3 regions of the Leminorella richardii genome follow, and region 2 is predicted to be linked to each of the others. Evidence: predicted binding sites of a transcription regulator. Region 2 holds the regulator's gene; each other region holds the start of a gene.
What was found. Region 2 encodes PurR, which represses purine synthesis genes. Its sites were predicted from a motif close to CANGCAAACGTTTGCNTG; they were not measured.
Positions count from the first base shown of each region.

Region 1: purE (5-(carboxyamino)imidazole ribonucleotide mutase) is a predicted target of PurR. The motif match lies at 1,091-1,108, and genes of this name have one in related genera.
Region 3: DQM29_RS09160 (L-serine ammonia-lyase) is a predicted target of PurR. The motif match lies at 865-882, and genes of this name have one in related genera.

Region 1 covers NZ_LS483470.1:2,423,058-2,425,327, reverse strand. The annotation lists partial or broken gene purK (5-(carboxyamino)imidazole ribonucleotide synthase) at 1-504, opposite strand, end outside; gene purE (5-(carboxyamino)imidazole ribonucleotide mutase) at 501-1,010, opposite strand; gene lpxH (UDP-2,3-diacylglucosamine diphosphatase) at 1,140-1,865, opposite strand; gene ppiB (peptidylprolyl isomerase B) at 1,883-2,270, opposite strand, start outside.
Region 2 covers NZ_LS483470.1:1,754,664-1,756,933, reverse strand. The annotation lists gene DQM29_RS08185 (YniB family protein) at 1-296, opposite strand, end outside; gene cydH (cytochrome bd-I oxidase subunit CydH) at 476-565, opposite strand; gene purR (HTH-type transcriptional repressor PurR) at 903-1,919, shown strand; gene DQM29_RS08170 (hypothetical protein) at 2,086-2,270, shown strand, end outside.
Region 3 covers NZ_LS483470.1:1,996,053-1,998,322, forward strand. The annotation lists gene DQM29_RS09150 (YoaH family protein) at 1-97, opposite strand, end outside; gene DQM29_RS09155 (CoA pyrophosphatase) at 254-826, shown strand; gene DQM29_RS09160 (L-serine ammonia-lyase) at 1,065-2,270, shown strand, end outside.

The DNA of each region.
Region 1 (2,270 bases), 670 kb from region 2:
CGCGCGCCGACAAGAGACGCTTCGCCGCGAAACGCAATCGCCTGTTCTACGATAGCTGCACCGTAGGCGTCCTGCGGTAGAGTGTTTACATCTTCTTTTCTTAACCGCCACTGGCCTCGGCCGTCGTAGCCGCCGACGCGGCGCTTGACGATGGCAAGCTCCCCGAGTGACTGAAAGACTTCTGGCCACTGCTCGTGTTTTTCCAGAGGCTGCCAGGGGGGACGTCGCCAGCTTTAGCGTATCCAATAGGCGCTTTTGCGTCAGGCGATCGGCAAGGAGGGGAAAAACGTCGCGATTAACGAAGCCCGGATGCCGTGCCAAGATTTCCGTCAGAGGCGTATCCGGCCAGCGCTCTATTTCGGCAGTAATCACTGCATGCTGGTAAGGGACGGCTTCGGGTTCGGCATCAAGCCCAACCGGGTAAACAGCGATCCCCAAGGGTTCTCCCGCCTGACGCAGCATGCGTCCAAGCTGACCGTTTCCTAATATGCAGACCGGCTTCATGGGTTCTCCCTGGGATCGGGGTTGTTCAGCACTTCGTCGGTTTGTGCCTGACGCCAGTCAGCAAGGCGGAGATGAATAGCGCTATCGTGAAGTGCCAGAATTTGTGCCGCCAGCAGAGCGGCATTAGCCGCTCCGGCTTTACCGATAGCTAGCGTGCCAACGGGAATGCCGCGCGGCATTTGAACGATAGAGTAGAGGCTATCTATGCCGCTGAGCGCTGCACTTTGAACCGGCACACCGAGTACCGGGACAAGCGTCTTAGCGGCCAGCATACCCGGCAGGTGAGCTGCACCGCCCGCACCGGCAATAATGACGTCAAAGCCGTTTTCTTTTGCGCTTTCAGCGAAGCTAAACAGCTTGTCCGGCGTGCGGTGTGCGGAGACGACTTCGGTATGAAACGGGATGTCTAACGCGGTCAGGATTTCTGCGGCAAACTGCATCGTTGCCCAGTCGCTTTTGGAACCCATCACAATGGCGATTTTGGCCTTGGCGGCGCTGGCTGGCATAGGGGGAACGCTCCTAAAATCGTGCGGGAGTAAACATAATAGTCTCTTTCAGGGGCGCAAGCATATCATGCCGACGAGGCAAGGGAAACGTTTGCGTTTTCTCGGTTCGGGTAAATGCTGGTGGAAAAACTACAGTGGGAAGCTGGTAAGATCGATGCTGCCGTCGGGAAAAGCATATAGTGCGGAGCCCTGAGAGTGCCAGGCGCCAAGCACTACGCGTTCAGAGAGTTTTCCCTTAATAGTCATGTCGTGAATAGCCGGGCGGTGAGTGTGCCCGTGAACCATGTGAACAACATCGTACTTTTTCATTTCACTAATTACGGCCAGCGAGTTAACGTCCATCATGACCTGAGATTTGGTCTGGTTACTCATAGTGCTTTGGCTGCGCAGTCGGTTGGCTATCTTAAGGCGAAGGAAAAGCGGAAGACACAGAAAGGCGCGTTGAATAAACCGGTTATGCATATAGCGCCGAAACCGTAAATAGCTTGGGTCATCCGTGCAGAGCGTGTCGCCGTGGAGAATAAGGGTTTGAGTGCCGTAAACGTCAATCACCTGTTTCTCGGGAAGCAGCGTCATTTTACAGCGATCGGCATAGCGTTTGCCGAGGAGAAAGTCGCGGTTGCCGTGAATAAAATAGCAGGGGACACCGCGATCGTGCAGCGCTGACAACGCTTGAGCAACCTGCTCGTGCAGCTCGCTCGGGTCGTCATCGCCAATCCAGAATTCAAACAGATCGCCGAGAATATACAGCGCGCTGGCGTTTGCCGCATCGCGCTGTAAGAACGCAAGAAAACCGGCAGTAATTGCCGGTTCAGCTTCGCTTAAATGAAGATCGGCGATAAACAGAACTGTCATCGAAAGTGGATAGTGACTTATTCGCTGACGGTAACGCTGTTGATAACGACGTCTTCAACCGGAACGTCCTGATGCATACCGCTGCGCCCGGTTTTAACCTGCTTGATGCTGTCTACAATGTCCATGCCTTCAACAACTTCGGCAAAAACGCAGTAGCCCCAGCCGTCCATGCTTTCAGAACGAAAGTTCAGGAAGTCATTGTCGACGACGTTAATAAAAAACTGTGCGGTAGCAGAATGGGGGGCAGAGGTGCGAGCCATGGCCAGCGTGCCGCGCTTGTTTTTTAAGCCGTTATTGGCTTCATTTTTGATGGTGGCCTTTGTCTCTTTCTGAACCATGCCGGGTTCAAAGCCGCCGCCCTGAATCATAAAGCCGTTGATCACGCGGTGAAATACAGTGTTGTTA
Region 2 (2,270 bases):
AATATCAGCGCGAAAATCACGATAAACCAGATGCTGCCAGTGGCTGACCAGTCTTTGGTGTTTGGCACCGGAGAGTTAACCCAAAAATACTCAAGAAAGGAGGTGTACTGACGTACGATATTAAACATGACCTGCAGGAAGTCCATGATGGTCGCCGTCATCTCCTGCATTTGGCTTTTAGGCGCAACCAGATACTTAAGCATAGATATCGCGGTCGATATAAGCGAGGGGATAAAAATAACAATACCCGCGATCCGCTTGATTAAAGCCAGCGCGCTAGCCGTGTGGTGAGTCATTCTGCCTCCATGTTGAAACACCGAATCTTACTTACTTTACTCAAAAAATAGGCTCCACAAAGGGAGCATTTTTCACTTACCGACAAATCGCCAAAATGAAAGCGTATCGCTCCATCGTTGCTCTTTGGCGCTATCAAAAACAATACCCGGCTTTAACCGCGCCGGGTATGTACTATCAATCAGTGCGTAACGGCAATCAGACTATAGGTAACAATCACCGCCAACGCCAGAACGACTGTACTTAAAGACCATTTTAACTCAGCAGACATCTTGGATTCCTTTTATTATCAACTTAAGTGTCATCAACATAAGTGCTGTTAACGCAAACTTACGAACTTCATTTCAACGAAGCCGTATAAAACAACAAAAACGTCGCAGCCTTTAACTATAGTTCTTTGACTTTTTAATTAAATACGCCAAAATCCATCGCCAAACTGCACTGACAGCGGCAATGTAAGCTAAAGCCAGTGTATACGTAATAAATTCTACACCTTTTTGCCTTTAATGTGTAATCGAACGAATAAAGAGAAGGCAAACGGTTACTTATCCGTTTACACTGTCAGGAGAGCAACGCACGATGGTGTGGACACAGGAGAATTCACTTTTATGGCAACGATCAAAGACGTAGCAAAACGCGCGGGCGTTTCAACAACAACAGTATCTCACGTCATTAATAAAACCCGTTTTGTAGCGGAAGATACAAAAACCGCCGTTTGGGCAGCCATAAAAGAACTCAGCTACTCCCCCAGCGCCGTTGCCCGCAGCCTTAAGGTGAACAGCACCAAAACGCTGGGACTACTGGCAACCAGCAGTGGATCCCCCTACTTTGCTGAGGTGATTCAGGCCGTAGAGTCCGCCTGTTATAAAAAAGGCTACACGCTCATCCTGTGCAATACACAAAACGACCTGGAAAAGCAGCAGGCCTATCTGGCAATGCTGGCGCAAAAACGTGTGGATGGCCTGCTGGTGATGTGTTCGGAATATCATCCCCCTCTGCTTGAGCTGTTAAATGACTATCAAAATATTCCCATGATGGTCATGGACTGGGGCAAACACAGCGATTTTACCGACAACATTGAAGATAACGGTTTCCACGGCGGCTATCTGGCGGCTCGCTATCTGATAGACAGAGGGCACCGAGACATCGCGACTATTACCGGTCAGCTTAATGAGTTTACCGGCCGCGAGCGCCATCGCGGTTTTCTCCATGCACTGGAAGAAGCAGGCATCCATATTCCAGCAGAGTGGATTATCGAAGCGGACTTTCAGCCTCAGGAAGGTCATGAAGGCATGATGCAACTGCTAAAACTGAAAAAGCGCCCAACGGCGCTGTTCTGCGGCGGCGACGTTATCGCAATGGGAGCCCTGTGCGCGGCGGGAGAAATGGGGTTAAGAATCCCTCAGGATATTTCGGTGATCGGTTATGACAATATCCGAAACACCCGTTTTTATAATCCACCTTTGACAACTATTCAGCAGCCCAAAGAGAACCTAGCCGAAATGGCGCTCGACATGCTGTTAGATCGCGTAATCAATAAGCGAGAAACTTACCACTCTATTGAGCTGCATCCTGAGCTGGTAGAGCGGAACTCTGTCGCCGACGGCCCACACCTTAAAAAATAGCGTTTCACTCCGGCCCGCTGCTTCAGCGGGTCTTTTGTTTGCCCTACGGCTACTCTCTTCCTATAGTTAAATCAGAAAAACTACCTAAAGTAGAAAAGCGCTCAGGTTCAGGACGACCCTTTACTGCATCTCACCCACCGTCGAATGCTAACAAGGTAAGCGCCCTATGAAACGAATAAAATACTTTGCTGTTTTGATGTTTCCCCTCTGTCTTATGGTTAGCTGCGCGCTAATGCCCGGTGTACAAATCAGCCATATAGAATACAGCGTGACCGATAAAGCCAACGGCGGACATCCTGTATCTGTCGACATTGTTGCCGTTAAGGGGGATGCGCTGGTTGCACGACTAGA
Region 3 (2,270 bases), 240 kb from region 2:
CCCCACTTCCAACACCCTCAGACATAAGCTGCTGGATTTTCTCAACTGCCTTTTGCTGCTCTTCATGGCTTAACGCCGGAAAATCTGCTGAAAACATAACCGCCCTTTTTACTATGACATTCTTGTTACTATTACACTAAAAGCTCACCGCGCCGGTTTGCCCAGTAAGTCCGATAAAATCAATACGCACCTGACGTGAAGACGATTATACTCTCCTTTTTGCATTTACGGCGATCCTTCTGGCAATGAGACCATGAATAACGACATTCTCAACCTTTTTATACAGCGCTTTCAACTGCGTGCTCTTCCTGAGCCACTTTCCGGTCGGCAAACCCGACAGGCGGCGGTATTGATCCCGATTGTTCGAAAAGAAAATCCATCTATCTTACTGACGCGCCGCTCAAGCTCGCTTCGCCACCATCCCGGGCAGATCGCTTTCCCCGGTGGAGCCGCAGATATTAGCGATCTAAGCCTTAGTACAACAGCACTAAGAGAGGCCAATGAAGAGATCGGCCTTAATCCGAAAGACGTCAGCATTCTTGGTCAACTCTCCCCTCAGGACAGCATTAGCGGTTATCGCGTTACGCCGATTATTGGCCTTCTTCCCAGTGGGCTACAGTTTAAACAAAATAGTGATGAAGTTGATTCGCTCTTTGAAGTTCCACTCACTCATATTCTACGTCTGCAGAATTACCGAACGCTCAGCGTCTATCGACGTGGTAAAGAAAGTAATATTTACGCAGTTCCCTATGAAGAACACTTTATTTGGGGGCTTACTGCCTCGATTCTTCGACAGTTGGCTATTCAGACTGAGTTTCCCGCCTAAAATAGTCCATTTTCCAGCAGCGCACGTCATGTAAATGAGAAGAAAACGATTGCTTTAGTAATCGTCTATTTATATAGCCAATTCCACACCAAAAAGACTATAATTAGCGCATATTGTAAAACTAAATTTCAGCCATATCTTTATACTTAGGTCAATTACCTAATTTGATGATATGCATCATGCCACTTTTTATTTAACTTTATAGCTGGTTAAAGCTGGCTTTATTGAGGAATCCCGCGTGATTAGCGTTTTCGACATGTTCAAAATTGGTATTGGCCCTTCCAGTTCACATACGGTTGGCCCAATGAAAGCGGGCAAAGAGTTTGTCGACGACCTCTGTCAGAACGGTATGCTAGGCAACGTAAATCGGATCGTGGTTGACGTTTACGGCTCGCTCTCTTTGACCGGTAAAGGGCACCATACCGATATTGCCATCATTCTGGGACTGACGGGAAACCGCCCAGATACAGTAGACATTGACAGTATTCCTCATTTTATTCAGCGAGTGAATGAAACAGAGCGCCTATCGCTGGCAAACGGCCAGCACGAGGTCGACTTTCCTCGCGAAGGCGGTATGGTTTTTCACAGTGAAAACCTTCCCCGTCATGAAAACGGCATGAAAATTACGGCTTTTGCCGGTAGCCGTGCGGTGTATTCCAAAATTTATTACTCCATCGGCGGCGGCTTTATTGTCGATGATGAGCATTTTGGTCAAAAAGATAAAAGCGAAATCAGCGTCCCTTATCCCTTTACTTCAGCTGAAGCACTGCTGACGCACTGCAAAAACTATGGTCTCTCTATCTCTGGTCTGGTTATGCAAAACGAGCTCGCCATACACAGCGTGCAGGAGATTCAGGACTACTTTGCTGCCGTGTGGCAAACAATGCAGGCCTGTATTGAGCGCGGAATGAATACCGAAGGCGTTTTGCCCGGTCCACTACAGGTACCTCGCCGCGCCGCTCCCCTTCGTAGAATGCTGCTTTCGTCAGACAAGCTCTCCAACGACCCAATGAACATTGTAGACTGGGTCAATATGTTCGCTCTGGCCGTCAATGAAGAAAACGCCGCAGGAGGTCGCGTCGTTACAGCGCCAACAAACGGCGCCTGTGGAATAGTTCCAGCCGTACTGGCCTATTACGACCGTTTCATTCAGCAGGTTACCCCTGAAGCCTACACTCGCTACTTTATGGCGGCCGGCGCCATTGGCACGCTGTATAAAATGAATGCCTCTATTTCCGGTGCGGAAGTTGGCTGTCAGGGAGAAGTTGGCGTAGCTTGCTCAATGGCAGCTGCGGGTCTCACCGAGCTACTGGGAGGCAGTCCCCAACAGGTTTGCGATGCAGCAGAGATCGGCATGGAGCATAACCTCGGACTAACGTGCGATCCTGTCGCGGGCCAAGTTCAAGTTCCCTGTATTGAACGAAACGCTATTGCGTCAGTAAAA